DNA from 3 places in the Halobacillus salinarum genome. Region 1 is predicted to be linked to each of the others. Evidence: riboswitches for the same ligand, from Rfam matches in the RefSeq annotation. Region 1 holds a riboswitch; each other region holds the start of a gene.

Region 1 (10,949 bases):
CCCATGGCCCGAGCCGGCCGCTTCCGCCGGTAATGACAACTTTACTCATATTTATACCTCTCTCCTTATATGTGTCATTAATCTCTTGTACTATTATCGTATAACTTTTTCAATATTTTTAAAGTACTGAATATTTTTTGATATAATTAACACATTCTCAGTTACTACATTTTTTTTAGTAACTATATTTGTGAAAGGAGAACTGCAATGAATCAAGTAAAAGAAGAGGAGATAGAATGCTCGATCGAAAAGGCGTTGAATATTATTGGTGGAAAATGGTCGTTTCTCGTATTGAAGGAACTATTTGATGGAACGAAGCGGTTTGGAGAACTTCAAAAAGAAATAAAGGATATTAGTCCGACAGCGTTAACCAACACGCTTAGACACTTAGAAGAAAACACTATTCTGACTCGAAAAGCTTATGCAACGGTTCCTGTCACAGTGGAGTATTCCTTAACTGAAAAAGGGGAGGAGTTACATAAAATATTAAAAGAAATGAAAATCTGGGGAAGTAAATGGGGATAGAAGGGTGAACACCTCTTATTTTTTAAAGGCTGTCCAGCTGGCAGTCTTTTTTTATATCCTTCAGTTTAGATTTCGGACAATGATAAAACAAGTTAAACATAATTTTATTATGTTAACTAAAGGTTTTCATTCATTACTAGGAATAAATATACAATTATTTGTGTTTTCTGAAGTATTGAAAAATTTGTCGATTTCTATATAGTAGAAGATAACCATTTTATCACTAATATACTCTAGGAGGGAACGCGATGGAGGAACGTAATCAAACCGAACAAAAGAAGAAAGAGAACCACACAGGAAAAGTACCTCATATTTATGTAATTTTATTCATTATGATACTGCTTGCTTCCATAGCAAGCTACATCATTCCGGCAGGTTCATTTGAACGTGTTAAAAACGAAAGCGGTGCTGAAATTCTCCAGCCCGGAACCTTTAAATTCATTCATTCTGATCCTATCGGCATCATGGATTTTATGCTTTCGATACCAGAAGGCCTTATACAATCCGCTGAGATTATTTTTGGGATTTTGATGATCGGAGGAATGTTTGCCGTCATTGAACGAACGGGAGTAATCGATGTAGGAGTAAACAGGCTTGCTCATGCATTTTCTAACAAGGGTGTTTGGATTGTTCCGACATTAATGGTACCTTTCGCTCTTTTCACCACTTTTACTGGACAAGTCGAGCTTAGCCTTGTGTACCTGCCCGCAATTCTGCCGCTGATCATAAAGCTCGGCTTTGACAAAATTACAGCTGCTGCCATTGTCCTCGTCTCAACGATTGCTGGATTTGCCATTGCTCTAACGGTGCCTGCGAACCTTGGAACAGCACAAGAAATTGCTGAACTGCCTATATATTCCGGGATTGGTTACCGCATTTTTATCTTTATTATCATATTGCTTCTTGGAATTGTTTTCGTATGGAGATATGCTAAAAAAGTATATGACGACCCTGAAAAAAGTATGGTCTACGGTGAAGCTTCAGAAGAACTCTCCATAAATGAGGATTCATCCTCTCCACAAAAAGCAACGAAGCGCCAGAAGATGGTATCTTTGACCTTATTGATTTTCTTTGCCATTTTACTATTTGGGTTACTTAAATACGCGTGGTACTTCCGGGAATTAACAGGTTTATATGCAATTATCGGTATAGTTACCGGCCTTGTTGCAGGTCTCAGACCGAGTGAAATTGCCGAATCATTCAACACAGGATTTCGCAAAATTTTACTCGGGGCCCTTGTAGTAGGGGTAGCGAGAGGAATTGCTGTCGTAATGACAGAAGGACAAATCATGGATACGATCATCTATGGTTTTGGCCAGCTTGTCAGCGTAATCCCTGATTCTTTGACAGCTGTAATTATGATGTTCATTCAAGGATTGCTTAACTTTCTCATTCCATCCGGAAGCGGCCAGGCAATGGTATCCATGCCGATAATGAGTGGCCTCTCAGACATCTCAGGTGTGACCAGGCAGACTGCGGTTCTTGCATTTCTGATGGGCGATGGTTTTTCCAACATTTTTTATCCTACCTCCGGCTATTTTATGGCTACACTTGTGATCGGGGGAATCCGCTGGGAAAAATGGATCAAATTTATTTTTCCTTTACTCATTCTCTGGTACGGGGTATGTATCGTATTTTTAGTCATTGCCCAATTTATTAATTACGGGCCACTATAAAAGGAGGCATCACCAATGGAAAGTCAGCTGTTATTAAAAGATTATGACCAAACACTTGATAAAAATGGGTTGAGTGGAAAAAGGCTGGCAGAGAGGCTGGCACGTCTGTCAGAGATTGGCTTAACCCCTTCCGGCGGCTCACACCGCCTTGGCTTTTCTAAAGAAGAAAGAGAAGCAAAACGGCTCGTGATCGATTGGATGAAGAAAGCAGGACTTGAAGTAAAAGAGGATGAGGCAGGGAATGTGTCAGGACGTCTTCAAGGTGCAGATGATAATGCTCCAGCAGTCCTGTCCGGCTCTCATGTAGATACCGTACCAAACGGCGGTCACTTCGATGGGACTCTCGGAGTGCTCGCCGCTCTAGAAGTAGTAGAAGCATGGAAAGAGACCGGATTCAAGCCTCCAGCTCCTTTTGAAGTGATCATCTTTTCTGATGAAGAAGGTTCAACGTTTAACCAGGGATTTACCGGCAGTAAAGCCATGGTAGGAGATCTTGACGAGAGCGTAAAAGAACTAACGGATCTAAACGGTGATTCTTTTGAAAACGTATTAAGAAGCGATGGGCTTTCAGCAGACAATATCCCCCTGGCAGCACGTCAGTTCGACACGATGAGAGCATTTCTGGAAGTTCATATCGAACAGGGAAAAAGGTTGGAGAAGGAAAATCTGCCCGTCGGGATTGTTACAGGAATAGCTGGACCTTGCTGGGTTAAGTTTCAATTTACTGGGGAAGCAGGGCATGCAGGAAACACACCGATGGATGACCGCCAGGATGCTTTAGTTGCTGCTAGTGAATTTATTTATGTTGTAAAGAAACTGCCTGAACGTGTAAGCTCTACAGCTGTAGCTACAATAGGGAAAATCTCCAACCATCCGAATGGTGTAAATGTCATTCCTGGAGAAGTTGAATTATTTGTTGATATTCGTGATATAGATGAAAGCGCACGTGATCAGCTTGTTAGAATGGTTATTGAACTGGGTGAAAAAGTGGCTGCAAAGAATGAGGTTTCCATGGAATACAAGGTAACGAATCAAGTGAAGCCTATTCCTGTCAATGATGAGCTTGAAAAAGTGATGATAAAAGCTGTAGAAAAAAGTGGGTTGAATACTTACTTTCTTCCAAGCGGAGCAGGACATGACGCGATGGTGCTCGGAGCTCACCTCCCTATGGCAATGCTGTTTGTAAGGAGCAAGCAGGGGATCAGCCACAATCCGGATGAATGGTCCTCGCTCGATGACTGTGTCCAGTCCGTTCATGTCTTAAAACAAGCAGTCGAGTTAATTATGGCAGCTGATGCATAACATCGTCATTTAAACGTATAATGAGACTCAATAAAAAAGTAATCCGAACTATGATGTGAACCCTGTCGAGGGACTTCATTATAGTTCGGATTTTTTGCGGCTGAAGTACTGATTGGAAAGCTTTATGGGGGTTCAGGATCCAAATATATTGTAAAAAAAATGGACCTTTGCTAGAATCAAGTGAACTGAGTGCTTGACGGAAACAAGCTGGAAAGGTGTTTGAATGCTATGTTACATAATCCAACCGGTAAAGAACGACTAGGATTAGCTTTTCTTCTCGGGATGCTGGGGATCTTAGGACCGCTGAATATTGATATGTATTTACCCAGCTTCCCTGGGATTGCATCAGACTTGAATGCAAACGCTTCGCTGGTACAGCTGAGCTTAACGGCCTGTTTGATCGGGCTTGCTGTCGGACAGATCGTCGTTGGACCTATTAGTGATGCACAAGGAAGAAGAAAACCTTTGCTCGTCTTTATCTTTTTATTTGCCGCAGCTTCGTTTTTCTGCGCCCTTGCCCCTAATATCACCGTGTTAATTACTGCACGTTTTATCCAGGGTTTTACTGCTTCTGCCGGTATTGTACTATCAAGGGCTGTAGTAAGAGATGTATTCGATGGCAGAGAACTGACTAAATTCTTTGCGCTTCTAATGGTAATCAATGCTACCGCGCCGATGATTGCCCCAATGACCGGGGGAGCGATTTTACTGCTTCCTTTTGCTTCTTGGAACACGATTTTCTATTTTCTATGCCTGCTTGGTCTATTAATTGTATTTGTTATTTTCATGAAATTAAGAGAGACACTTCCCGAGGAAAACAGGATTCCAAGCTCGCTCGGAAGTTCCTTACGAACCATTGGAAGTCTCCTTAAAGACCGCTCCTTTATTGGATATGCACTTACGATTGGATTCGTACATGGAGGCAGCTTTGCTTACGTGTCCGGCACTCCTTTTGTATATCAGGAGATTTACCATGTCTCTCCTCAAGTGTTTAGTATCTTGTTTGGAATTAACGGGCTTGCCATAATAACCGGCAGTTTTCTTGTAGGGAGGTTAGGCGGCATCGTTCATGAGCGGAACCTGCTGAAAACAGCAGTGATTACTGCTGTTAGTGCCACTTTTGTTCTCCTTATCATGACTATCATAAAAGGGCCGCTTGCAGGGCTTGTTATCCCGATTTTCATATATATGACCTCCATGGGGATGGTGTTAACGAGTACATTTACTCTGGCTATGGAGCACCAGGCACATCGTGCGGGAAGCGCCAGCGCCGTATTAGGGATGCTTCCATTATTATTCGGTTCGATCGTCTCTCCACTCGTTGGTATCAATGAGTCTTCAGCCGTGCCAATGGGGGCGCTTTTATTTACAACAGCGTTGATTGGATCTATTGTTTTCTTTAGTTTAACGGGGAAGATGCAAATAGAAAAATCTAATAAGCTATCATTGAATGAAAACTAACTGAACTTGTACTCAGTAAACTTCTATGTTCTAATAAAAACCAGGAATCTTATATACCTTCACTAGGGGAGCCGCGTACTTTCGGCTGAGAAAAGCACAAAAGCTTTGACCCTTATTACTTGATCTAGGTCATACTAGCGTAAGGAAGTGAAGCGAGCCACTTGCAACCGCAATCTTGTACACTTTTATCTACAGCTCGCTCCTTCGTTAAAGGAGCGGGCTTTTTTCATGAAAATAAACAGAGTCATAAACTCCCGAAACAGAGAGGCCGGTCGTTATGATTACTTTTCTTATTATAAATGGAGGTGAATAAATGAAAGAACTAACTGAATTATTATCAGAAGTGGAGAGAAGAGAGAATGAATTGTACCAGCTGTTATCCGACTTAATCTCCTATCCAACTGTAAGTCCTCCTGCAAGAAACACCACAGAAGCCCAGGATTACGTCAGTGATTACCTTAGGAAAATAGGATTTTCCATTGAACAATGGGAGCTGTATCCTGGAGATTCTATTGTGGCAGGAACAAAACTCGGAAGGGATGAGGATAATGCTGGAAGCCTGATTCTGAATGGACATCTGGATGTAGCAGCTATTGAAGAAAATGAACAATGGGATTTTGATCCTTTTACCTGTGCAGTGACGGAGGAAAAGATTTACGGACGCGGCACGGCAGATATGAAAGGAGGAATGGCCGGGATTTTATTTGCCTTAAAACTGCTTTATGAATGGGGGATTGAACCGCTTGGCACGGTATATGTGCAGTCTGCGGCAGGAGAAGAAGTTGGCGAAGCCGGCACAAAATCCTGCTGTGAAAATGGATATCACGCTGATCTTGCCTTAGTAGCAGATACAAGCAACTGTATGATTCAAGGTCAGGGAGGGGTGATTACAGGTTGGATCATCCTTCAGAGCCCAGAAACATTTCACGATGCCAGCAGACGATCGATGATCCATGCTGGAGGCGGTGTGCACGGAGCAAGTACAATTGAAAAAATGATGAAAATAATAAGCGGGCTGCAGGAGCTTGAAAAGCATTGGGCTATTACAAAAAGCAGTCCAGGGTTCCCTCCCGGGTCCAATACGATCAATCCTGCTGTTATCGAAGGAGGCAGGCATCCTGCGTTTATTGCGGACCGGTGCGGACTTTGGGTCACAGTTCATTATTATCCTGAAGAAAACTACAACGACATTGTTCATGAAATCGAAGAGCACCTTTCCCATGTAGTTCAAGCTGATCCGTGGCTCAGAGAACATCCTCCTGCATTTCAATGGGGAGGGAACTCGATGATCGAAGAAAAAGGAGAGATTTTCCCTTCCTTTTCTGTCGACCGTCATCACACAGGGGTTGAGATGCTTGCTCATGCCCACGAGCTTGTGAACCAAACACCTGTACAATTCTCCATGTCGCCGACTGTGACCGATGGAGGATGGTTGGCAGAAGCAGGTATACCAACGATTTTATATGGCCCTGGAACCCTGGAACAAGCTCATGCGGTCAATGAATCTATCGACAGAATTCAGCTTCTTCAGTTTACAAAAACAATGGTCGCTTTTTTATATCGTTGGTTTTTGAATAGTGAAAAGAAAGGATGATGACTCATGTTTACAGATCGGCTGTTCGAGAAGACAAGTACAATTTGGGAAAAGTATTTAGAACATCCGTTTGTTAAAGAAATTGGAAAAGGAAGCCTGGATCTGGATAAATTTCAATTCTTTATGGAACAGGATTACTTATATTTAATCGATTACTGTAAAGTATTTGCGTTAGGAAGTGCAAAGGCGAGCCGTTTAGAAGTCATGACTATCTTTTCTGATTTGCTGCATTCAACCCTCAATGAAGAAATGGAGCTGCACAGACAATACGCAGAAAAATTAGGTATGACAAGAACACAGCTGGAAAACAGTACCCCTTCATCCACCTTGTCAGCTTATACAAGCTACATGCTTCAAAAATCCTATCAAGGCTCTGAGGCTGATGTTGCGGCCTCTGTTCTCGCGTGTACTTGGAGTTATAATTTCATCGGATTGAATTTAGCTCAAACAGAGGGTGCGACCGAGCATCCATTCTATGGCGATTGGATTAACATGTATGCTTCCGACGAATTCAGCCAGCTCGCAAGCCAAATGAAACAGCTGATGAACGAGCTGGCTGAAGAGAAACCTGAGCGGGAAAAAGCAGAATTAGAAGCCATATTCGTGCATTGCAGTAAACTGGAGTATTTATTTTGGGACATGGCGTATGATAAACAAATGTGGCCGCAAGAAATCAGTTCGTGAACCCTAAGTAAAAGGTCCAAATCAATCATTTGGGCCTTTTACAATTTCATCGAAGCGTTTGCAAAAGCTCCATCAAATAAGATATCATAGTACATGAAACTGATTTCACATTTTGATAAAAGAGGATGTTATAAAGATGGCAACGATTTCAGATGTCGCTAAGTTAACCGGCTTGTCCAAATCTACCGTATCCCGAGTGATCAATAACCATCCGTACATTTCCAAGGAAAAGAGAAAACTGGTCGAAAAAGCGATGGATGAACTAGGTTACCAGCCAAACCCTTCAGCCAGGCGGCTGAGAGGACAGCTGACAAGCACGATCGGTGTTGTTGTACCAAGGATCGCAAACCCTTTTTTCTCTTATCTATTAGCTTCGATTGAACAAACCGCTTTTCAAAACAACTACCAGGTCCTCATGTTTCAAAGCAACGAAAACAAAGAAAAAGAAGTTTATTTTCTTAACTTATTAAAAACGAAACAAGTGGATGGTCTTATTATGACTGCGGTTGAAAATGACTGGAACACCATCGAGCCTTTTACAAAATACGGACCGATTATCCTCTGCAATGAATATCTCAGTTCAGCTAGTATTCCGATGATACGTGTCAACCAAACCAAAGGCGCGTATTTAGCTGCCAAGCATTTCATTGATCAAGGGCACACGAAAATCGCCTATTGCACCGGTGGGTTATTTGCTGACGACGGTAAAGATAAAGATCGAAACAAAGGGTATCAACAGGCCCTTGAGGAAGCAGGAATTCCTCTAAACCCTTCGTGGATTTTCATCAATAAGCATTCCATTGAGGATGGAAAAAAGGTTATGAAAGATATCATAGAGCTCAAAGACAACCCCACCGCTATTTTCACAGGCAGCGATGAAATAGCAGCAGGTGTTATTATCCAGGCTAAGGAACTCGGCTTGAAGGTCCCGGAAGATATCGCCGTCATCGGATTTGATGATCAGCCCAGCGCGGAAATGCTGGACCCGAAACTAACGACCATCCGCCAGCCTATTGAGCAGATGGGACAAAAAGCAGTAGAGGTACTTCTCTCTTTGCTGAATAAATCAGAACCCGAAAATAAGATGCCGGAACTTCCTGTTGAGTTAGTCGTCCGCAACTCTACGTAAAGCTGTAAATAAACTAATAAAATCAACCCTTGAAACCGATACCATATTTGAATATACTAGATAGTAATTACGACTATTATTTTTTACTCATTTATGAAACCGTTATCACACATAACAGATAAACCCTACAGTCTTTAAGCAAGTTATTTTTTGTGGTTAACTGAAACCGATATCATATCTTAGAGGAGGAATCTTTTATGAAAGGGATAAAACTATTGTCGTCGCTTTGTTTGTCTAGTGTTTTACTTGCTGGGTGCTCATTTTCTTCAGGTGGGTCAGCTGATGTTTCCGGAAATGATCTATCCATTGAAATATTTCAAGGTAAAGTAGAATTTAATGACCAATTCAAACAGCTTGCGAAAGAATATGAAAAAGAAAACCCGAATGTAGATATTAAAATCACTAGTGTAGGTGGCGGTTCTGATTATGCAGGCTCACTTAAAACAAAATTTGCTTCCGGAGATGAACCTGAAATATTTAGTATTGCAGGACCTACCGAAGCCGCCACTTACGACAAATATCTGGCTGATTTATCGGATACTAAGGCAGCTGAGCAAGCACTTGATGGAACACTTGACCCTGTATCAAAGGATGAAGAAGTCCATGGCCTGCCGTTCAATCAAGAAGGATACGGATTGATCTATAATAAAGAAATATTCAAAAAAGCTGGAATCGATGCAAAGCAAATCCTGACTTATGAGGATTTGGAAAAGGCTGTCAAGAAGCTTGACAGTAAAAAGCAGCAACTCGGAATTGATGCAGTCTTCGCGTTTCCTGCAAAAGAAAAATGGGTACCCGGCAACCATTTATCTAATGTTTATCTGGCGCCTCAATTTGACCAGAAGGTGCTTCAGGCATTTCAATCAGATACCGTTGAATTTAATAAAGGAAAAGAATTTCAAAGAATGATTGATTTGCAAAGCAGCTATTCAATTCAACCAACCTTGAACCTTGACTACTCTCAGCAAGTGGAACAGTATTTTTCTTTGCAGAAGGTGGCAATAATTCAACAGGGAAATTGGATTTATCCTTCCGTTGAACAAATGGATGCCGACTTTGCTCAAAATGGAATGGGGATTATCCCGATCCCTGTAAAAGGTTTTGAAGGCAAGCTTCCTGTTGGAATTCCTAATTACTGGGCTGTGAATAAAAACAGTGATGCAAAAACCATTCAGGCTTCTAAAGATTTCATTGACTGGATGTACACCTCAGAAACCGGAAAAAAAGCCGTACTTAAAGACTTTAAATTCATACCTGCTTATCAAGGATATAACACTTCCGATATTTCTGATCCTTTGTCAAAAGAAATCTATCAGTATGCATCGGATAAGAAAACAACCGGATGGGTGTTTCTTGGCTATCCTGGAACATGGGGAGATTACTTGGGAGCGAACGTCCAGAAATACTTAAGCGGTGAAATCAGCTGGAGTGAACTGGAGCAGGATTCAAAAAATAAATGGCAGGAAATGAGAAATTAATTTACGAAAAGACGCGTCCGTTAATGAACGCGTCTTTTCCGCTCTCTTAAGTAAATAACTATCATAACAAGAGAGAATGACTATTGAGATTCAAGCATTGACTTAAAATCACTTCTTCATGGTTGCTCGGACAATTCCCTGGCAGTACAGCTGGGGAACTATGTAAATCTCAATAATTGTTGAAACTCTGTCCCCTACCTAGTAAAGTATAGTGCATATCATCAGGATGAATTTTTTTAATAAGGGAGATAGCTATGGGCAGGAATTCTAGAAAAATAGATATTCTTACAGCAGCATCTAAAATTGTAAGTGACCGCGGGATCTTTAACCTGACTTTGGAAGCTGTAGCTGAACAAGCTGGGATTAGTAAAGGCGGTCTGCTTTATCATTATCCTTCCAAAGAAGCTTTGGTGAAGGGAATGGTAGAACATTTAGCCAGCAATTATCAGGAAAAAATTAAGAATAATGCTGAGCAGGACCCGGTGGAAAAAGGAAGGTGGACACGCTCTTTTCTTGATGTCACCTTTAATCAAAGCTATGAAAACAAAGACATGAATGCAGGTTTGCTTGCAGCCAAAGCGGTGAACTCGGATTTACTTGAGCCCATTCGTCAAGCTTATAAAAATTGGCAGCATGAGATTGAGAATGATGGCTTGGACCCGGTTAAGGCAACGATCATACGTTTAGCTATCGATGGAATCTGGTTATCAGAGCTGTTTGATATTTACCAAATTGAGGAAGATAAAAAAGATAAGGTATATTCAACGTTAAAAAGTTGGGCAGAAGAATAACGATAGACACGAAAACCACATCCTAAATCAGGATGGTGGTTTTTTGTTTCATTCAAGAAAAGCACGAAAAAATGAAATGGAAATCGTGACGATTGAAGAACTTGTGCCAGAAAACCAAAGAAGTAAAAGGGAGTGAGACCGATCGGGAGAGTGGTTATTGATAGGGGAAAATAGGCCGGAAGGTTTCTTCTATTTCGATCATCGTCATTTCAAGTCAGACTTATCTCAAAGTGCTGCTTGTCCATTCCTCCTAACCTGTACCCAGAATAAGAACCATCAGCAAACGATCTGCCTGTCAGAATATGAAGA
Region 2 (10,949 bases), 1.8 Mb from region 1:
TAAACGTCCTCTTTGCTGGAGTCGTGCAAAGTTTGCTTGATAGGGGTTGTTCAAAATGACCAGCTCCCCGTCCAGCGTTAGTGGCAGATGAGTATGGTTAAAACGAGCGGCTGCTTCAATAATTTCAGGAAATTGCGCAGATAAATCCTTGCCATTCCGGCTGATCAACCGGCAGTCACTTTCCGTGCAAAATAAAAGGGCGCGGTATCCATCATATTTAATTTCATAAAGCCAGTCCTTTCCTTCCGGGACATCATCTGACATCGTTAACAGCATCGGCTTAATCAAGGTGGCTTCCTCCTTTTCATTCTTAGTTTATATCAGTCAATCCCTTTTAGTCATATTTGCTGTCATTTAACAAAAGCTAAAGAAAAAGGAGGAGCTATAGCTATGCACACTATGTGGAAAGGGTCTATCAGCTTTGGGTTAGTAAATATCCCGATCAAGCTGCATGCGGCCACTGAAAATAAAGATATTAAGCTAAGACAGCTTCATAAAGAATGCCAATCCCCAATCGAATATAAGAAAAGGTGCCCCGTTTGTGAACGAGAGGTCGAGCGAGATGAAATTGTGAAGGCGTATGAATATGCCAAAAACAAGTTTGTCGTGCTTGATGACGAAGATTTAAAAGCATTAAAGAAGGAACAGGAAGACAAAGCCGTGGAGATTCTTGATTTTGTAAAATTAGAAGAAATTGACCCTATCTATTTTGAGAACAGCTACTTTATTTCTCCCAATGATGGAGGATCGAAGGCTTATGGACTGCTTCGGCAAGCTCTTGAAGACACTGGGAAAATCGGAATCGCAAAAATTATCATTCGTTCAAAGGAACAATTAGCGATTGTCCGGGTGTACGAAAACACACTCTTAATGGAGACGATTCATTTCCCTGATGAAGTGAGGAATGTACAGGATGTACCTAATGTTCCTGAAAATACGGAGCTAAGCAAAAAAGAACTCACCACAGCGATATCATTAATTGACCAGTTAACTGCTGAGTTCGACCCAGATAAATACCAGGATGAATACCGGACAGCTTTAATGGAGCTCATTGAAGCGAAACGGAACAACGAAGAAATCACTACTGCAAAAGTGAAGCCGAAGCAAGCCAATGTCACTGATTTGATGGAGGCATTGGAAAAATCACTGGAATCAACGAAAGGAAACAAAAAGAAAACAACAAAGCGAAAAACAGTGTCCAAAACAAAGAAAAAGACATCTTAAACTGGGATAGTCAAAACGAGCGTGCAGTCATTCAGTATTTTGGGCTGTACGCTGTTCCTGCCAGTTTCTCATCCCGAACCAGTCGTGTAAAAACGTGATGATCGACACATTTGAAGGATATACGAGTCTGTCCTTGTATTTAAAAGGATTTTGCAGTACTCTCCAATATTTCCAAGCGATAGTCTCATATGCCCATTGTTTTCTTTTTTTGGTGGTATACCCGTGTTGAAGAATCATATGGACAAGCGTACCATTAGTAATCGATTCAAATAACAAGGTTGTCTATGCCGAGGAGGATTTAGAATTTATGTGTGGGATATTTGTTTCCATGGGTGAAATAGAAGAGAAAGAAATGGATGAAGTATTAGACTTGCTTTATCACCGGGGGCCGGACGAAGGGAAATCCGTTGTGCTGGATAATGTGAAGCTCGGCCACCGCCGTTTGTCTATTATTGGATTAGAAGACGGGATCCAACCGATTCATAATGAAAAAAAGGATCAATGGATCGTTTGCAATGGTGAAATCTACAATTATTCATCCATTAAGGAGCAATTACAGAGTGAAACAAATTTCCTAACTCATTCTGACAGTGAAGTTGCTCTTAAACTTGTGGAAACTCAAGGGGCAGAAGCGATCGATCAGCTGGACGGAATGTTTGCTTTTTTTATTGCTGATCAAAGAAATAACAGTTTTATCGTTGCCCGGGATACGTTAGGGATCAAGCCCTTATATTATGGAAGAGATGAACAAGGAAAATATGTCTTTTCGTCTGAATTAAAGGCGATCTACAGGTTTGTAGAAGAAGCCCATGAGTTCCCTCATGGCCATTACTTTACTCCAGAATCAGGTTTTGTCTGCTACCGCAAAATAGCAGAACCTGAACATGAATATAGTACAGATCAACTTTCTGATGTGAACCATCAGATCCGTCAGACCCTTGAAATTGCCGTTCAAAAACGGCTTGTCGCAGATGTAGAAGTAGGTGTACTGCTCAGTGGAGGACTGGACAGTAGTTTGATCGCTGCTATAGCAAAGAAATATCACAAGGGGCCATTTCCGCTCAAATCCTTCTGTGTAGGAGCTGAGGGCAGTGCGGACGTACGAAATGCACGAATCGTTGCTGAAGCACTCGGAACTGAGCATTATGAATACATTTACACTGAAGAGGAATTGATCGAGGCCGTATCTGATGTTATATACCATCTCGAATCATATGAACCCTCATTAGTAAGAAGTGCCATTCCCAATTATTTTGTATCGAAGCTCGCAGCCCAGCATGTGAAGGTCATACTGTCTGGTGAAGGAGCGGACGAACTGTTTGCTGGATACGCCTATATGGAAAAGTACCAGGAGACAGCGGATCTTAACCAGGAAATTATTCGGATCTTAAATACGCTTCACCATGTCAACCTGCAGCGTGCGGATCGAATGAGCATGGCGCATTCCCTTGAATTGCGTGTTCCTTTCCTTGATCTGGACGTCGTGGAGAACGCATTGAAGATTCCAGCTGGATTAAAGATTCACAAAGAGGAGCGCATGGAAAAATGGCTCTTAAGAAAATCTTTTGACGGAGAACTTCCTGATGAGGTCCTCTGGAGGAAGAAGGCGGAATTCTCTGAAGGAAGCGGAGCGCTGGATTTATTGGATCAGTATGCTGAGAAAAACATTTCGGATGATGAAATGCAGGCGCTTCAGTCTAAAGCCCCTATTGATATTCGTTCCAAACAGGAAGCTTTTTATTATAAAATTTTTACTCACCATTTTAAAGATCCGGCCATGCTTGAAACTGTCGGACGCTGGGCGACAGCCTAGTCTTATGAAACTGCCAGGGCTTTACAGCTCTGGCAGTTTTCTTTATGGTTGGAGCGTTAGAAATTCTCCCCGTTTCTTTTCTTCCCTGCAGAAATTGAATTATAATTAAGGAAATCGATCTTTTTTTCGATTTTTTTATCAGAAAAATCTGAATAATAAGTTCATATACTTGACTAAAGGAGGAATTTGATGGTACAGCTGGTCCCACGCGACCTTTGGAAAGCAAAAAAAAGAATTTCTTCACTCGCTTCCTATACACCGCTTTTGTACTCGGAGCCCTTATCACGACAGTTGGAATCCCATATTTATTTGAAGCTGGAGAATGACCAGCCAACAGGTGCGTTTAAACTGCGAGGAGCTGCAAACAAGATTTTATCCTTATCGGATAAAGAAAAAAAGCAAGGAATCGCTACTTTTTCAACAGGGAATCACGGGATTGCTGTAGCTTATGTTGGACAGCAGATGGGGATTAAAGCGACCGTATGTATTTCCAACCGCGTTCCTCAAGAAAAAGTGAACCGTTTGAAGCGGTTAGGAGCAGAAGTGAAAATTGTGGGCAGTAGTCAGGATGACGCAGAAGAATACTGTTATCAGCTGGAAAAAGAGCAGGGAATCAATATCATCAAACCTTTTGATGATTTAGAAATTATTGCCGGACAGGGAACAATTGGATTAGAGCTGATGGAGCAATGTCCGGACTTAGAGCAAGTGATTGTCCCTCTGTCAGGAGGAGGTCTGCTTTCAGGAGTCGGGTTCGCTTTAAAGAATATTGATCCCTCTATTCAAGTCACAGGCGTGTCTATGGAGCAATCCGCCGTTATGTATGAAAGCCTGAAGCAAGGCAGTCCTATCGTTATGCAGGAGGCAGAAACGCTGGCAGATAGTCTTCTAGGTGGTTTAGGACGGAGCAACCAATATACTTTTACAATGACAAGGGAGTATATGGATGAAGGGGTTCTAGTTCCAGAAACCTCGATTGCCCGCGGCATGTTAACACTAATGGATCTTCATAAGATGGTTGTTGAAGGAGCGGCGGCTGCTGGAATAGGATGGCTGCTGGAACAGAAATCATTAAGGAATCAGCATATCGCTGTAATTGTAAGCGGCAATAATGTCGATCACCAGACCATCGAGCAGGTGATTAAGACTAGTTAACCTATAGGGGTGAGAACATGGGGATCACAGTGGAGAGAATTTTGCAGCTGCCGGTCTTGGAAAAAGCCAAAATTCTGGCAGGAAAATCGATCAAAGATGAAAAAGCGGTAGAGTGGATATCGGTTATCGAAACTCCTGTAGAGAACTTTGTGCGGAGAAATGAGTTTGTTCTCAGTACAGGTATCGGCTGCGGAGACGACCCGATTTGCCTCGAAGAATACGTAAAAGATGTCATTCATTCCGGAGCGTCTGCTCTTGCGTTTGCGACAGGAAGATACATTTACAAAGTACCCGATCGGATTGAACAATTAGCTGAACAGAATGATCTGGTCGTCATTGAGATCCCTTGGGAAGTGAGGTTTGGTGATGTAATTCAGGAAGTACTGCGCGAAATAAGTAAAGAAAAAGAAGAAGAACAACAACAGGCGGAAGAACTGCGGCAGGAACTAATTAATTGTGTTCTCAATGGAAAAGGACTACAGGAAATTACGACGATTTTGTATGAAAACACAAAAATTCCTGTTGCCATCAGTGACCATAATAAAGTCATCCGGGCCAATCATCATTTTGATAAACGGTTAATTGATATTTTAAACGGAGAGGTGAACGGAGAGTATGAACTTGTTCCTCCAATCCCTTTTAGTGAACATCCTTTATATCATTATATTGAAAAATACCGCTTTAAAGAGGAAGAATGTTATCAATTAACCATTCTATCGAATTATAAAAAGCAAGGATATTTGTTGTTTAAACCTGCAGATGACCGGGAGTTAAGCTGGGTTGTGCTGAATATTCTCGAGCATGCGTTAACCGCATGCGCCCTTTATTTTGTCAAAGAAAATGCCATCGAGATGACGGAAATCCGCTTAAAGGATAATTTCTTACTTGATTTAGCTAAATCCGGAGTAGAGATCGATGACCATTTATTATCAAAAGCTCAATTGCTCGGCTATGATTTGAACCGTCCGTACATTTGTCTTGTCGGAAACATTCGATTTAAGAAAAAAGTGGATGCCCATATCGGTTCAGTGGACCACCCGGTGAAATCTTCTTCCATGCACAGCAGGAACTATTATATTCAAAAAGAAGTTACTCACGCAGGAGATGTGTTAAACCGTAGAACGATGACGACGTTTGAAAATGGGGAAGTGATTGTCTATTTAGAAGCTGATTCTCACCCCTATGCGGAAACGGCTAATCAGTTTTTAGACTTAGTAGAGCGGCGGTTGAATGAATTGCTGGCCGGGATTGTTATTTCCTGGGGAATATCTCTTCACAAAGAGGGAATTTACACTTTTTATCAAAGCTATGATGAAGCCGTAACCGCATTAAATATTGGGCGTCAGCAGCATGAAGAAGGGGAACGTACATTTTTCAGTGATACGAAGATGAACCGGCTGTTAATGCGGCTTTCTCATGATAAAGGGGTAGAAGGCATCGTGGAAGACACCCTGGCGCAGCTGATCGACTACGATCAAAGACGGCAGACGGACTTAATTCATACGTTTATTATTTATAATAAATACAACAGCAATGTCAGTCAGACCGCCCGTGCCCTTAATCTTCACCGGCAGTCTTTGCTGCACAGGCTGAGGAATATCGAACAATTAACAGGGCTGTCTCTCTTAAATGCGGATGATTTATTTCTGTTAGAGTTAAGCGTACGATTATGGATGCTGAAAAAAGTTAAGGAATGAGCGTCTCTCTGTTGGGAAACGCTCTTTTTTATTGATCAGGAATTTCTTCCACGACGGTTTCCCCAGCAGATACAATTTTCTGCAGAGCAATTTTCCATCGATCTAATTCCGGCTGGTAACTGATCGACTCTACTGCAAATGCTTCTTTGGCAGACTGGTTAAGGTCAAGCGCCTTCTTTAACGCTTCCTGCTGCGTCAAATCAGTTTCTTCATTCCTTGAGACATCTACCTTTTTCACCTTTCCTCCCTCTGCCTGTTCAGGATAAGATTCCTGCACAGGACCTTCCAGCCATACCTTAACCTTATACCCCTCCCATTCCTTCTCCGGAACTTGTGCCACCCAAACCGCTCTGGGATTGCTGTTTGATTTTGAACTTGGCGACTCCGTAATTAAAATCCTGTCTTCTTTTTGGTCGGTCACAAAACCAGTGATAGGAGTGGATTCTTCTTTCGCGTCAGTCTGACATCCTGCTAATAAAGTGATCATTCCAAATAAAATGGATAATCGATTCATCTTCATGCAAATTCCTCCCTGCCTGTCTATTTATTTAGTCGTTGAGAGTTTGAAATGGTTACAAAGTGACAGCTGGTGCCTTCTTTGTTAAGATGAAAATACCAAGTGAATAACCATGCAAAACTACTAGGGGGGCCTGAACGGGCTGAGAGGAAAGCAATGAAGCTTTCCGACTCTTACAAACCTGATCTGGTTAAGACCAGCGGAGGGAAGTAGTAAATCGACTTTTACGATATACGCTGCCTTTTCAAAACCAGATTCTTTTTGAATCTGGTTTTTTTTCGTCTTGTCCCTTAGAAAGGGAGGTAAATGACAATGAAAACCCGCACGTTAACTAGGATGGCTGTGCTGGCAGCTATCGGGACCCTTGGTTCTCAGTGGCTGTGGTTTCCAGCAGGTATTGCAAAAGCCTATCCTGTTCAGCACGCTGTTAATGTGATTGCGGCGGTTACACTTGGCCCGCTGCCGGCTGTCGGTATCGCATTTGTAATCGGAGTATTAAGGAATCTGTTGGGGATCGGTACTTTGCTTGCTTTCCCTGGGGCAATGATTGGAGCATTCCTTTCAGGCATTCTTTACCGGCTGTTTCAAAGGCCGATTTACAGCGCGCTTGGGGAAGTCATGGGCACAGGTTTAATCGGTTCTTTAGTATCTGTACCTTATGCCCACGTCCTTATGGGAAGCGCTGGAGGAGCTTTTGTTTTTCTCCCTTCCTTTTTAATCAGCAGCTTTACGGGAGCATTAATCGGCTGGTTTCTTGTCGTACGCATGAAGCCAAGTCGTGCGTTACCAACATTCTAATCTATTGGAAACTACTAGGGGCGCGATGATTCGCTGAGATAAGGCTGATCAAGCCTTTGTCCCTTACTACCTGATCTGGATTATGCCAGCGGAGGAAAGTAGTCATATCTCTCCAAATCTCTCCACTAGTAGCTTCCGAACTTTATGAAGGAGGCCATATTTGTGACATTTACAGAATTACTAAGAAAAGAAAATAATGATTTATTCGAAGCAATTTTTGATCATCCATTTGTTAGAGGGCTTGGCGAAGGGAATCTTCCTGCTGAGTCCATTGCCCATTATGTAAAAGCAGATTATGAATACTTGAATGCTTTCATGCAAATTTATGGAACAGCGATCTCCAAGTCTTCCGCCCGGGAGGATATCCTATTTTATAACGAACAAATTAATTTTGTCTTAAACAGCGAAATCCACCCTCACCGTAACCTTTGTGAGGTTATCGGAATTCGCTATGAAGACCTTCAAGGATACGCTCTGCCTCCTACAGCAGATCATTATGTGAAGCATATGCTTTATCATGCTCATTACGGAGACTTAAGTGAAATTTTAGCAGCTCAGCTTCCTTGTCCATGGACGTATTTGGAAATCGGTAAGCATCTGCGTGACCGCTTCCAGCCTGGCGAAGATCATCCTTTTTCCCCTTGGATTCACTTTTATGCAGATGGGGAAATGGAAGAGTTAACGGACCATTTGCGCAGCCGGCTGGATGAGTTAGCAGAAAACGTGTCTGAAGCTAAGGAAGCCAGGTTGAAAGATGCCTTCCGCAAGAGCTGCCAGTTAGAATGGGCCTTCTGGGATATGGCTTATAATTGTGAGCAATGGCCTTCCGAAAAGGTGGTGGTAAAATGAGAATTCCTTGTTCTTTAACGATTGCCGGTACTGATCCCAGCGGCGGGGCTGGGATACAAGCCGATTTAAAAACTTTTCAGGAAATAAAGAGTTACGGGATGTCCGTTATAACCTCTGTTGTTGCCCAAAACACGACAGGCGTACAAGCGGTACATCACCTGCCGGTTGAAATATTGAGAAATCAGCTTGAGTCCATCTCATCGGATATGCCCATTCACGCGTTTAAAACGGGGATGATCGCCAGTAAGGAAATGATGAAAGCTATTGCTGATTGGATCCCCGAAGTTTCCGCTCCTTATGTCATGGATCCGGTGATGGTTGCACAAAGTGGGGATCCGCTCATTGAGGAGGAGTCGAGAACGTGGTTGAGAGACCAGTTGCTTCCTTTTGCCTCAGTCGTAACCCCAAACATTCCAGAAGCAGAGGATTTGCTTGGGAAAAAAATTGAAACGACCGAAGATATGCAAATCGCGGCTGAAGAAATTGTGACGAAGCTGGGAGCCGGTGCTTCTCTTGTTAAAGGGGGCCATTTAAACGGGAAAGCGGTCGATTTCCTATTTGACGGCGATAAGATTCATTCCTTTTCAGCAGAAAGAATAGAGACAAAAAACCTTCATGGAACCGGCTGTACGTATTCTGCAGCGATTACCGCTTATTTAAGCCAAGACTGTGATCTTGTTCAGGCGGTTGATCAATCGAAACACTTTGTTACTGCAGCTATCCGCTCTTCCTTTAATATTGGTTCAGGAAGCGGACCAACTAATCATTGGGCTATTCGTGAGGAGGCAGGTCATAAATGAATGAGATTGTACAGAAAGTAAGAGCGCAGGAACCTTTGATTCATAACTTAACAAATGCAGTAGTGATGAATTTTAGCGCAAATGGGCTGCTTGCTTTTGGAGCTTCCCCGATTATGGCAAATGCTAAAGAAGATGCAGCAGATGTGGCAAAGCTTTCAAATGGGGTGCTTATCAATATCGGCACTTTGACTGAAGCCCAGCTTGAAGCCATGATAGAAGCTGGTAAGGCTGCAAATGAAGCAGGCATCCCGGTCGTGATTGATCCAGTTGGTGTAGCCGCAACCAATTTTAGAACCGAGGCTTTTCAAAGAATCGTAGAGCAGGTTCACCCCGATGTGATCAAGGGGAATGCAGGTGAGCTTGCTCATCTAGTCGGAATCGAGCTGGAAACCAAAGGTGTCGATGCAGTTGGCGAGGGGAACAGTCAGGAAATTGCCGGAAAAGTAGCCGTACACTTTCAAACGATAGCCGTCTTAACTGGAAAAGTCGACACGGTAAGTGATGGAAAGCAGACCCTTACGAATGAGACAGGCCATGCTTTGCTTTCTAAAGTGACAGGCGCGGGCTGCCTGCTCGGATCAATTATTACAGCCTGTCTCTCCGTTGAAGGAGAGAATTTAGAGAAGGCTTATGCCGCTGTGAAATATTACGGTATGGCAGCTGCGTATGCTGCTTCTCAAAGCGGTGTGAACGGACCTGGTACATTTCTTCCGCAATTTTTGGATGCGCTGACTATGGAACCGGATACTCTAGAGAAGGGACTAATGTAAATGGACCTTTCCTTGAGGCTTAGAAAGTATTTAGTCATGGGCAGCCAGGACTGTTCAAGAAATCCTGAAGAAATTTTACGAGAGGCGATTGCTGGCGGAATTACAGCTTTTCAATTCCGTGAAAAAGGCCCCCATTCGCTTCAAGGAGAAGAAAAAATAGAACTGGGGTTAAAGCTAAGGGCTCTCTGCCAAAAGCATGACGTATTGTTCATCGTGAATGATGACGTCGAATTAATCCATGCATTACAAGCGGATGGTATTCATGTAGGACAGGACGACCAGAGCGTGAACGACCTGCGGCCGAAATATCCGGATCTCATTATTGGGCTTTCTGTGTCCAATGATGAAGAAGTAGAAAAAAGTCCAGTTGAATTAGTCGACTATCTAGGGGCAGGGCCTGTGTTTCCAACTACGACCAAGCATGATGCAAGCCCGGTTGTCGGAACAAGCTGGCTGGAGAGCCTTAGAAGTTCTCATCCTCATCTTCCTCTTGTAGGAATAGGGGGCATCACTGTCGAAAACGCCCGTTTTGTAATAAATGCGGGAGCAGATGGTGTAGCCGTAGTATCAGCCATAACGAAAGCTGCAAATGTGAAAGAAGCTGTAGAGAATCTATGAAAAAGATGCGATCTAATCAAAGATCGCATCTTTAGATTGTCGAACTGTCAGACAGTTTTTTTGAGGCAAATACAAGTACAACTGAATTGGATTCGCCTTAGTATTGACTGGCATCAAGAAGCTTACTTTACTGTGTTTTTCATCCCTGTGGAAGTATCTCATGATAATAAGAGTTGGAACTTGCTTTTCTTTTGAATTCTAATTGCTTAAGCTTTTGAGATAAGAGGATGAAAGTTTCTATTTTGTAAAAAGGGAAGGGAAACGAGAGACTCTTATGGGAACAAAAAGACAGGGAAAGGCTCCGGAAGCCGCAGGCTGAGGAGACTTGCCGTCGCCCATGGAAAGCGAGCGTTTCCCTGACCCTTTTCTTCTTATCAATATTCAGAACCATTGGTGGTTTTATAATTTTCTTACCGTTCATTGGTCGTCTTTAGTTGGGATGCTTTTCATCATGTCCCAGCGCTCTATTGATTCAGGAGGAAGCGGGAATGGATTCGTCTGGTCCCAGCGTAGGAACGTCTAAATCGACCGTATCTGGATATTTTATCCCAGCTCCAGTGTTTAGAACCACTACCGATTCTCCTTTTTTAATCCAATCTTCCTCTCTTAATTTCCGGGCAGCAGCAAAGCAGGCGGCTCCTTCCGGGCATATAAACGTACCTTCTTTTTCAGCTGCCAGTTTTTGTTCTTGTAAAAGAGCGGAGTCAT
Region 3 (10,949 bases), 1.1 Mb from region 1:
TTAATCACTCATATAAAAAAAGCTTCCGCTTATCATAGCGAAAGCTTTTCCATTCACTTTCTACCTGTCCAAAAAGCTCCTTCGTCCATATGTACAAATGGAAGGTCTGTATCTATTTCCCCACCTATTGTGGAACGATTTACATCGCCGCCATTCAGCCATTGGGCAAAATCAAACTCGACCGGCTCTTGATCTCCTCCAAGAGCAAATAGTGTTTTCATTTCTTCAGGCATGTAACCAGAGGTATGAATCGTTCCAGCCCAATTACGGTACTGCTTCGAAAAAACACCTTGCCCCACACCGTTCATTAATCGAAAAGCATCTTTTACTTCGAGGAGTTCAGCTTCAGGTATTTTCATAGCTGCTAGACGCTTATAGGAATCGGTAAGGTGGTTGCGATTTTCCTTCGTAAGAATCTCAAAATGATTGGTACAATAATTTGATTCTCTTACTTCTACTCCTCGCGGGGATGCTTCGACGATGAAAGTTTGATCGCTTTTATCAAATACAGTATAACTGAACGAGTGGCGGTGCGGAATTTCTTTCAGCATATGTACAGCTTCTTCAACATCTGCACAGGATTCCAAGACCATTCTTCCAATCATGCAGCATATAAACCCAAGCCCCGGCCTCTTGCGGTGCATAAAGTTGTACCCAAGGACCAAGCCTTTCTCATTCATCCCGTCCATTCGTCCGGTGATCCTCTGGGTAGGCCCTGCTATAGCGTATCCATAATCATCCGGTTGAAAAAAGCTGTAACGACCTTCATAAGTTTTCGGCATATAATCATAATTTCTAATTAGAAATCCTTTGCCTGTCATAATGGAACATCCCGATTTTTTATAACCGATCCTGTACCCGCCGAATTCCATCATGATTCTTTCCATCGGCCATTCGAGCACATCCCTAAGACCAAGAAGCTCCTCCCAAATCCCGGGAGCAAATCTTTGAATGGCTGTCTTTACTTCTTGTTCTGCTACATGGAAGCGGGGAATGCGCACTTTCCACTGCTTTTCCCTGTTCCTAACGGTTAAAGATGCCTTTAACCTTCTCCCCTGCTCTCTGCCGAAATCATAATGGCTGCCTCTGAACTGAATAATCTCACTATATATTTCCTTCATTCTAAGTCCCTCTCCCGAACGGATTGATATCATTCTCATCATAATAGATAGGCTCTTCCAAATAAAGAAATCCGCATAAAAAAGCACGGCCAGCGCCGTGCTTCTTAATTGAATTAATAGAGATTTCCCTGTCGGTACATAATGGTGGATATCTTCATCACGGTATGAATGTAGCAGTTCTGTCTTAGAGGAAATGGATCACCAAAAAATTGCGGATAGATGGTATCCATCGTATGACGCAGCTTGTCATAAAGCCGTTCATAAACCTCATCTTCATCCATGAATTGCGTTTCCCTTCCTTGAACCCATTCAAAGTAAGAAACGATAACACCACCGGCATTTGCGAGGATATCAGGTACAATCAAGATCCCTCTGTCAGCTAAATATTTGTCTGCCTCTTCTGTAATCGGGCTGTTCGCACCTTCAATAATCAACTTGGCTTTAATATCTTTAACGTTTCCTTCGTGAATTTGGTCTTCCAATGCAGCAAGCATAAGGACATCTACATCAAGTTCAAGCAAATCATCACGATCTTTAATCTGTGCTGTAAGCTTACTCTTTCCTAACTCCTCTTCCGTACGGGGTAAATCTCCGTCATTGGCCTCCGCATGTTTAACGAGCGCAGGGATATCCAGACCTGACTCATTATACAGCATTACGTTTTGGTCGCTGACTGCGACGATTTTATTTTGAAGATAATTACAGTGATAAGCTTCTAAAGCTGCAACAGAACCTAAATTCCCAAAACCCTGTACAGCCATAGTTAAAGGCTGATCGGCATGCGCCAGTGCAGTCTTGGCAAATCGGTTGTCCGTCTCAGAAAGCCATTGCTTATTCTTATGAAGAAAGTCATGCATCATATAGCGAAAAGTAAAATAGACACCTTTCCCTGTAGCTTGTCTCCTTCCAAGTGATCCTCCATTGACAATGCTCTTCCCAGTAAAACTGCCCCGGTATTCTGTGCCGGGATGGTTTCCTTTAAATTCTCCCATCATCCAGTCCATTTCCCGTTCTCCGGTGCCTACATCAGGCGCAGGAATATCTTTATCCGGGCCTAAAATATCGTCAAAATATTGTACATACTTCTTACATATCAAATTTAACTCTTTATTAGAGTAGTCCTTAGGATTGATCACCACGCCACCTTTAGCCCCGCCAAATGGAAGTTCGTGAAGCGCATTTTTCAACGTCATCAGCTTTGCAAGATTAGCTACTTCGTCTTCATTTACTGATTCATGAAAACGTATTCCTCCTTTATAAGGACCAACAGTGTCGTTATGCTGCACTCGAAAAGCCGGCACGCGTATAATCATGCCGTTTTCCAAAGCCACCCTTAAAAAGGATTTATGTATATGGTTAGGTGTGGATAATATAGCCACTAAGGATTTAAAAGCTTGATCTCTAGTCTGTTCCTGGAGATCAGGCAGAAATGACTCATCCTTTAATAAAGCAGTTAATGATTCTTCAATGATGGATTGTTGTTTGTGCATGTGTGTGATCTCCCCTTCATAAAAATTTTCCATGACGATTTACCCATCTAAATGACTCATTCCCGATTCCTCACTTTCAAAACTTTTTAATAGGCTGCCTGCCTGATTATTTGGAAAATGCGTAAATTATCGAGGTATATCTAGTTTTATGTTTCAATTTTTGGTACTCTTTAAGATGGAAGACAGGAGTAAGCGGTTACTGAAAAAGCATCATCCATTTGAATGAAAAAACAACTCAGCTGGCACAAAAGGTGGTTATAACTAATGAAGAAACTCGTGATATTAGGCGGCGGTTATGGAGGAATTAAAATTCTTCTCACTCTACTAGATCAAGGTCTGCCTGAAGATATTCAAATTACTGTCATAGATCGCAATCCATACCATTCATTAAAAACAGAATTTTACGGAATTGCTGCGGGTACGGAATCCGATCGAAATGTACGCCTCGAATTTCCTGCTCATGAGCAGGTCGATTATGTGTACTCCGAAGTTAAAAAGATTGATACAGATAAAGACCAAGTGCTCGTTGAAGAGCCGCATGAACCCATTTCCTATGACTACCTCGTTGTAGCACTGGGTTGTGAAGACAACTACCACGGGATTGAGGGAGCTAAAGAATTTACAAAAAGCGTCCAATCTATCTCTCAAGCGAGAGAAGCCGGGTTTGCTGTCAGTGAACTGAAAGCTTACGGCAAAGTGTCTGTGGTAGGAGCAGGACTCAGCGGAATCGAAGTAGCTTCGGAAATCAGGGAAAGCCGACCTGATTTAAACATCCGGCTGCTGGATCGCGGTGAGACCGTACTCAGAGCCTTCGATTCAAAAATTCAAGATTATGTGGAAGAATGGTTTGCTAAAAATGATGTGGAAGTTCTGCATAATGCCAATGTAGGATATGTGGAAAAAGACGGGGTTTGCAACAATGGAATCTGCTTTATTAATGACGTCACTATTTGGACTGCTGGCGTCCGTCCAAACCATCTGGCAAGAGAACTCCCTGTTGAAAAAGATACTCAGGAAAAAGTAGTAGTCAATGAATTCTATCAAGTACCGAAACGGCCGAATGTTTACATTGTCGGCGATTGCGCCTCCTCTGAGCATTCGCCTAGTGCCCAGCTGGCAGGACAGCAGGGAGAACAAATTGCGGACATCCTTTCATCTGTTTTAAGAGGCGAAACTCCTCAGAAACCAAAGCCGCTCAAACTGAAAGGCGCATTGGGATCTCTTGGTAAATCAGACGGATTCGGAAATATGCTGCAAAAACCAGTTACAGGACTTCTGCCCCGTTTAGCTAAATCCGGTGTCCTTTGGCTGAATAAACGCCACTAAGACTCAAGTCTTAGTTATCACTTGAAATCAATTCTTATTTATGGCAGAGTTTTAGATGATTACTAAATAGTTAACCAACTAAATGAAGATAAATGTAGGGGGACCAGTAAAGCTGGTTGAGATTGTATCCGATAGATACTGACCCTTGGAACCTGACCTGGTTTATACCAGCGTAGGAAACATAATGAACGACTTATCGTTTATAATCATGTGCACCCTAGGCAAAGGTTCCAGGGTGCTTTTTATATGCTCATGGGTTCCACCAGGTATTCTTAAGTAGGTTAACAACATAAGGAGAATGAAAGATGAACAAATTACTAATTTCTTTGGCAATCCTCATTTTTGGACTTGCTGCCTGCTCTGGTGACGACCATGCCTCCCAGTCCTCAAGCGGGGAAGGCCAAAAGACCAAGTCTGTGAAACTAGTCCTTGATTGGACGCCGAACACAAACCACACCGGCATTTATGTCGCAAAAGAGAAGGGTTACTTTGAAGAGGCCGGACTCAACGTGGAAATTCTGATGCCGGGAGAAACCGGTGCTGATCAACTCGTTGCTTCCGGAAAAGCTGACTTTGGAATCAGTGCGCAGGAAGCTTTGACACAGGCTCGTGTACAAGACATTCCGATCGTTTCTATCGGGGCTGTCATTCAGCATAATACTTCAGGATTTGCGTCTCCGAAAGAAAAAAAGATTAGTTCACCTAAGGATTTTGAAGGTAAAACTTATGGCGGTTGGGGGGCACCTGTAGAGAAGGCGGTCATCTCCTCCATTATGAAAAAGGAAAACGCCGATGTGAACAAAGTAGATATCGTAAATATGGGAAACACCGACTTTTTTACTGCTGTCAAAAGAGATGTCGATTTCGCATGGATCTACTATGGATGGACAGGCGTTGAAGCAGAGCTTCGCAATCAAGAGCTTAATATGCTCTATTTAACGGACTACTCCGAGAAGCTTGATTATTATACCCCTGTGCTCACGACTAGCGAACGCATGATTGACAACCATGCCGATACCGTTAAAGCCTTTATGAAAGCCGTATCGGAAGGGTATCAATATTCCATCGACCACCCTGAAGAAGCCTCAGAAATTCTAATCGATGCCGTACCTGACCTTGACCCTGAGCTCGTAAAAGCCAGCCAGAAGTGGCTCTCACCAAAGTATAAAGATGATGCCTCACAATGGGGAATTCAGAAGGAAGAAGTCTGGCAAAATTATGCGGATTGGATGTACAACCATGATTTATTGGACAAACAATTAAACGCAAAAGACGCGTTCACCAATCAATTCCTGCCAGAAAATAAGGAGTGAATCGTAATGGCGGACTCATTAGTAAGTATACAAATTATTCCTAAAACCAAAGGCGGAGAAGATGTGATTTCTTATGTGGATGAAGCTATTTCATGCATCCAAAAATCAGGATTGAAGCACGAAGTCCACCCTTTGGAGACTACGATTGAAGGAAACTTAAGCGATATCTTTCAGCTGATTGAAGAGATGAATGAAGCCATGATTGCCAAAGGCAGTATAAACGTAATATCCCAGATAAAAGTGCTGTACCAGCCAAGTGGTGCTTCTATGGATCAGCTCACGGAGAAATACCGTTGAGATTACTATTTCAAAGAGGATGGAGACCCATTACGGTCCTCATCCTTTTCCTTATCATTTGGGAATTTTTATGCCGTTTGTTTAACGTGCCAGCCTGGCTGTTACCTGCACCATCAGATATTTTGCATGAAGGAATCAACGGGTGGCCCTCTTATAAGCACCATCTTTATTCTACGATTGTCCTTACACTGCTTGGTTTTTTAACTGGAACAGTCATCGGACTGCTAACAGCGTTCGTATTGCACCTGCTTCCCGCGGTAAGGGAAGCTTTATATCCGCTTTTGATATTATCGCAAAACATTCCCATTATTGTGCTAGCCCCATTGCTCGTAATCTGGTTTGGCTTTGGATGGCTTCCCAAAATCCTCGTCATCGTACTCGTCTGTTTTTTTCCGATCGCTGTAGCAGCAATGGACGGTTTAAGACAGACCAGCCAGGAGCTTATGCACTATATGAAAATGGCAGGAGCTACAAAAGCACAAATTTTCACAAAACTGGAATGGCCGCATGCCCTTCCGTCTATATTTTCCGGATTAAAAATTTCAGCTACTTATAGTGTAATGGGGGCTGTCATTTCTGAATGGCTGGGAGCTAAAAATGGCATCGGTGTCTATATGACTTTAGCTTCCTCTTCCTTTCATACCGATCGTGTGTTTGTCGCTATTTTTTTAATTATGCTGCTGAGTTTATTATTCTTCCTTGTTATTTCTTTACTTGAGAGGCGGGCTGCGAAATGGCAGCAGAAGAAAGGTGAAAAAGCAAATGGCTGAACTAATCGTAAATAACCTCCAAAAATCCTTCGATGAAAAAATGATAATAAAAAAATTATCGTTTACCATTCACGAAGGTGAGTTTGTATCCGTGATCGGTCCTTCCGGAAGTGGAAAAAGTACGCTGTTTCACCTGATTGGCGGGTTATACCAACCTGATTGCGGCAACATCCTGTTAAATGATCAGAATATCACCGGCAAACGAGGACACATAAGCTATATGCCGCAGAGCCCTTCATTATTTCCGTGGAGAACCATCCTTGATAACGTTCAGCTCGGCCAGGAAATTTCGGGAAAACAGGATCAGTCTGCGGCGAAAGCAATGGTTAAGACTGCTGGTCTCGAAGGGTATGAGAATGCCTACCCAAGCCAGCTATCCGGCGGCATGAAACAGCGCGCTTCCTTTATCCGCTGTCTGTTAAGTCCACAGCCGTTGATGTGTCTGGATGAACCTTTTTCTGCCCTGGATGAGTTGACGCGGCTGGAAATGCAGAAGTGGCTGCTATCGATTTGGGAGCACCATAAGCATTCGGTCCTGTTTGTAACCCATAATATTGAAGAAGCGCTTTACCTTTCTGACCGAATCCTTGTGCTTTCCACAAGTCCTGCAGAAATTAAAAAAATCTACACCATTCCCTTCGAAAGACCGAGAGAACAATCGCTTATGTTATCGCAGGAGTTTTTAGAATGGAAACGGGAAATCTATCAGGAATTGAGGTGAGTTTAATGAAGAATGCGATTATAGATGCTCATATCCACTTAGATATGTACGAAGAGTGTGAAAGAAACCAACTATTAAATGAGCTTGATATGTACAAGGTTGAGAAGGTAATTGCTGTCTCGACCGACTACCAGTCTGCTTTAACCAACCTTGAATACAGTAAGCAAAATAAGAAGATAAAGCCAGCCGCAGGCTTTCATCCTGAACAGCCATTGCCTGAAGAAGCTGAGCTGCAAAAGCTCTTTTCCCTGATCGAACGAAAAAAGAATGAAATAGTTGCAATAGGTGAAGTCGGTCTTCCTTACTACTTGCGGAAAGAACAAAAACAACTTTCTCTTAATTCCTACATTGAAATTCTGGAAGTTTTCGTAAAGTATGCCGCTAAAACCGGTAAACCCATTGCCCTGCACGCCATTTATGAGGATGCTGAAATTGTCTGTGACTTACTAGAAAGGTATTCTGTCTCCAACGCCCATTTTCATTGGTTTAAAGGATCTGAAAAAATTTTGCAAAGGATGAAGGAAAACGGCTACTTCGTGTCGTTTACCCCAGATTGTCTTTACGAGGAAGAAATAAAGAGGATCATTAAATCTTATCCAATAGAATTAATGATGGCAGAAACAGACGGTCCCTGGCCGTTTGCAGGACCATTTTCCGGAGAACTTACCCATCCCAAAATGATCCACTCTTCCATCAAGCAGATTTCCAGGCTTAAGAATGTTCCTATGCAGGATGTCTACTCCCGCTTTTTCAAAAACACCAGCATATTTTACGATTTGCAGGAATGAAAACGAAGTAAAATGAGGTCGATGAATGGATGAAGAAAATTTTCCTTTTTAAATCCAAGGGAATCACTCTTTTTAGATTGGCCACTGTTGATTCCACGATGAGCGGGCGGTGGTGACGCCTGCGAAAACAGCGCGAGCCGAAGACCCACCTGGTCAAGTGATCTTCTGACCAAGGGAGCTTGAGGCCGTGCGAGCGGCAAGCAACCACCGACAAGCGATTCGTGAGCATCAACGACAGACTTTAACAGCATTTCTAAATTAGAAGGAACTTTTTCAGGCTTCCTTTCTATTTTTCATTTCTTCCTGGACCTCTCGGATCAGATGAGGGGTTTGATTAATTATTCTGCCGGTATAGGCATAACCTGCCATAATGACTATGGATATTCCCCAGCTTAAAGCCTGCTTAAGAATAATTCCTTTATCAAACGCTTCAACACCGTACTCTTTAATAAGCCAGAATTTCACTGTGGCCAGGATAATATTTTGCAAGGCAAAAGCTAAAGTTATTAGATTCAGGAGCACAAAAAGCCTTTTTTTATGAAACAGTTTGTAGCTGAATTTACGATCATATCCCTGCAATTCTGTGAAATCAAGCAGAAAATATAATGCGAGAGGTCTTCTTGCCAGCATAGTCAGCAAAAAGAAGACAGCCATCACATAAGCAAAGACCACATTATTCCACAATAACTGTAAAGCAGAACCGGCAAGCACATCGATCAAGGTGCCAATTACCAGGTTGCTTATCATAAAAATCCCAAATACATTCACTTTTTTAAGAGCAAGAAAACGATAAATCGTATAAACGATGCCAGGCACTGTAGACAAGAGCATGGCATAGTAATCGCCGATAACATCACGGGTCAGGTGCCAGACAGCTAAAGGAAAAACTACATAACAAACAATGTCTAATACAATAAAAGTACGATTATTCAAGTTTAAATCCCCCATGAGCTTAGATACTACTGATACGAATTGGATATAAACTTCGTTTCGTAAAATTACAGTACCTGTTGTTTTGGAAGGTCCCAACAGCAGAATATCTCCCTCAGGTACGCCTTCTGAACCAAAAAAAACCGATCCTCTAGTTAGGACCGGTTTAATATATGTAGGCCTGCCATTCCATATGAAATGGTTAAGTTTCCCGCAGTCGTTTATGCGTTATGGAATGGCATTGATAAAACTGTATCACAGGCTTGCGGTTCATTCAAGTAGAGCTATATTGAATCAGCGGGAGGGACTCAATTAACGGTCTCTCGTGGAATCTCGCCATTTATTCAACAGACCATCCAGCTCTTGAGATATTTGCAGCAATTCTTCATCCTGAGGGTTGCTGTAATAGATTTGATACATGACTTCTCTCAAATCTTCAATCTGCTGCTCCAGCTTCAATTTATAATCCAAATCATCAACCCCTTTAGTAATGAATTGCCTGATAAAGTTTTAATAAAACCTGGGATTTATTTCAATCATGTAAAAAGAACAGAAGATGAACTCAGCCACCTTTCTGTTCTTAATGGTTACTTTTGGCCGATTTGCTTCATATTTTCCTGAAGTTCCATTATCCTGCGGGTTCCATCTTCACGCAGCTTTTTATTCTCTTCTTCAATCGCTCGTGTTTCCTCCATACCTTTAACAATTGTATTCCAAGATTCTTCAATGGTTTCAATATCCACACTCGGTCGACCGGATAAGCGTGCGATTTCTGAGCTTTGACTGGCAATGTTTTCAGCATTCTTTTTCAACATTTCATTCGTACGACGGTCCAATTCACTCATAGAATCTGCAACAAGCTTCTGCCGTTTAGCGGTTACAGCTTGGATCACTCCATTCTTAAAAATAGGGATAGTAATGATGAACGCCGAGTTAATCTTTCCAATCAATTTCGTATTCCCTCGCTGCAGCAATCTAATTTGTGGAGCCGTCTGGAGAGCTACCATACGGGCCATATCCAAATCATACACACGTTCCTCAAGAGCTTGGATCCCATTTTTCAATGTATCCAATTCCATTTGGGCCATTTGATCTCCATTAGCAGCTTTTTCTTCGTATTGAGGGACAATCTGTTTGAGTTCTTCGATCTTCATCTGCCCTGCGACAACGTATTTCTCCAGCTGCATATAATAGTTAATGTTGTTTTCATACATCTCATCCAGGGTTTGAGTTGATTTCGTCATTTCATCTTTGTATTTAGAAATCTCTGTGTGTACCTTTTCGATCTCCCCGCCAAGGGTCTGATATTTCCCAAAGATTTTTTCAATCATATCGTTGCCGCGTTTGAATATTTTTGAGAAGAGCCCTTTCTTTTCTTCTTCAAAATCTTTTTTATCGAATTTATCCATGATTTTTCCGAGCTGCGTCAACATAACCCCTGAGTCAGTTACACTGTTAGTCCTCATCATCGAAAGAATTCGATCAGAGAACTGGGAAATTTCATAAGCAGGCTCCTTTCCAAATTCCAGTAAAGCGATTTGATCTTTAGGGTCGATCTCGTTGGAAAGCTGCTGTACTTCCGGTTCCTTTCTTAACTGCGCTCTGTAATCATCTGCTTTCGATTCTGTAATTTCTTCCTTTTGTTCAAGCGTTGTAATTGCACTTTCATTTGAATTGGTCATAAGTTCCTCTCCCTTACTTAATGATAGAATTAATGAATTTTCTCATAAATGTAGGTTCTTTAAATTCCTGTCCAAATGACATTTCCTCAAGCCAATGCGTGTCAAATTCTTTTTTCTCAATAAATTGTTCAATGCAATTGTGGCCCGGAGGGTTATAGATTAACAGATCTAAACCAATTTCATTCAAAAACAGTAAGACGGCTGCATCTGAACGGGCAAGCGTGCCGTTCATCTCTGTATTATAAAGAATCAGCTTAGGTACAGTTTGAGAATAATCAAAAGTCTGCACGAGATGCTGGATAGCAGGTGGAAGATTGGTTGCCTGAGCAAATAAATAATGCCGCACATCTTGAACTGATTCATTCGCTTTTGGCAGCAGTTTTGGCTTTTCGCAAATTCTTGAAATCGCTGCCGCCATTGCCCTTTGAGTACCGCTTGGAAGATGCTGGTACCGCCACACATTGGTATTCATTAACTGGTCAGGCTCAATAATTCCTTTTTCGTTGACAGC

The links. Region 1 has a riboswitch for thiamine pyrophosphate ahead of MUN89_RS13085 (acetylornithine deacetylase). Riboswitches for the same ligand answer to the same signal wherever they lie in the genome.
Region 2: another riboswitch for thiamine pyrophosphate. It lies ahead of tenA (thiaminase II); the one in region 1 lies ahead of MUN89_RS13085 (acetylornithine deacetylase).
Region 3: another riboswitch for thiamine pyrophosphate. It lies ahead of MUN89_RS19060 (ABC transporter substrate-binding protein); the one in region 1 lies ahead of MUN89_RS13085 (acetylornithine deacetylase).

The regions. Positions count from the first base shown of each region.
Region 1 is NZ_CP095073.1:2,535,524-2,546,472, forward strand. Features, by position in the region: gene MUN89_RS13060 (NAD-dependent epimerase/dehydratase family protein) at 1-49, opposite strand, end outside; gene MUN89_RS13065 (winged helix-turn-helix transcriptional regulator) at 208-525, shown strand; gene MUN89_RS13070 (YfcC family protein) at 774-2,201, shown strand; gene MUN89_RS13075 (M20 family metallo-hydrolase) at 2,217-3,503, shown strand; gene MUN89_RS13080 (Bcr/CflA family efflux MFS transporter) at 3,732-4,964, shown strand; TPP riboswitch at 5,019-5,127, shown strand; gene MUN89_RS13085 (acetylornithine deacetylase) at 5,278-6,558, shown strand; gene tenA (thiaminase II) at 6,565-7,242, shown strand; gene MUN89_RS13095 (LacI family DNA-binding transcriptional regulator) at 7,379-8,371, shown strand; gene MUN89_RS13100 (ABC transporter substrate-binding protein) at 8,569-9,849, shown strand; gene MUN89_RS13105 (TetR/AcrR family transcriptional regulator) at 10,104-10,640, shown strand.
Region 2 is NZ_CP095073.1:711,263-722,211, forward strand. Features, by position in the region: gene MUN89_RS03825 (DNA ligase D) at 1-288, opposite strand, end outside; gene ku (non-homologous end joining protein Ku) at 391-1,224, shown strand; gene asnB (asparagine synthase B) at 1,532-3,037, shown strand; gene eutB (hydroxyectoine utilization dehydratase EutB) at 3,227-4,192, shown strand; gene MUN89_RS03845 (PucR family transcriptional regulator) at 4,210-5,889, shown strand; gene MUN89_RS03850 (DUF3221 domain-containing protein) at 5,918-6,409, opposite strand; TPP riboswitch at 6,522-6,631, shown strand; gene thiW (energy coupling factor transporter S component ThiW) at 6,719-7,204, shown strand; TPP riboswitch at 7,211-7,318, shown strand; gene tenA (thiaminase II) at 7,367-8,053, shown strand; gene thiD (bifunctional hydroxymethylpyrimidine kinase/phosphomethylpyrimidine kinase) at 8,050-8,853, shown strand; gene thiM (hydroxyethylthiazole kinase) at 8,850-9,623, shown strand; gene thiE (thiamine phosphate synthase) at 9,624-10,241, shown strand; gene MUN89_RS03880 (threonine synthase) at 10,714-10,949, opposite strand, start outside.
Region 3 is NZ_CP095073.1:3,674,172-3,685,120, forward strand. Features, by position in the region: gene MUN89_RS19045 (C45 family autoproteolytic acyltransferase/hydrolase) at 54-1,121, opposite strand; gene MUN89_RS19050 (Glu/Leu/Phe/Val family dehydrogenase) at 1,235-2,611, opposite strand; gene MUN89_RS19055 (NAD(P)/FAD-dependent oxidoreductase) at 2,876-3,937, shown strand; TPP riboswitch at 4,024-4,133, shown strand; gene MUN89_RS19060 (ABC transporter substrate-binding protein) at 4,243-5,250, shown strand; gene MUN89_RS19065 (MTH1187 family thiamine-binding protein) at 5,257-5,547, shown strand; gene MUN89_RS19070 (ABC transporter permease) at 5,544-6,317, shown strand; gene MUN89_RS19075 (ABC transporter ATP-binding protein) at 6,310-7,038, shown strand; gene MUN89_RS19080 (TatD family hydrolase) at 7,005-7,826, shown strand; gene MUN89_RS19085 (VC0807 family protein) at 8,100-8,759, opposite strand; gene MUN89_RS19090 (aspartyl-phosphate phosphatase Spo0E family protein) at 9,069-9,227, opposite strand; gene MUN89_RS19095 (toxic anion resistance protein) at 9,344-10,438, opposite strand; gene MUN89_RS19100 (YceG family protein) at 10,452-10,949, opposite strand, start outside.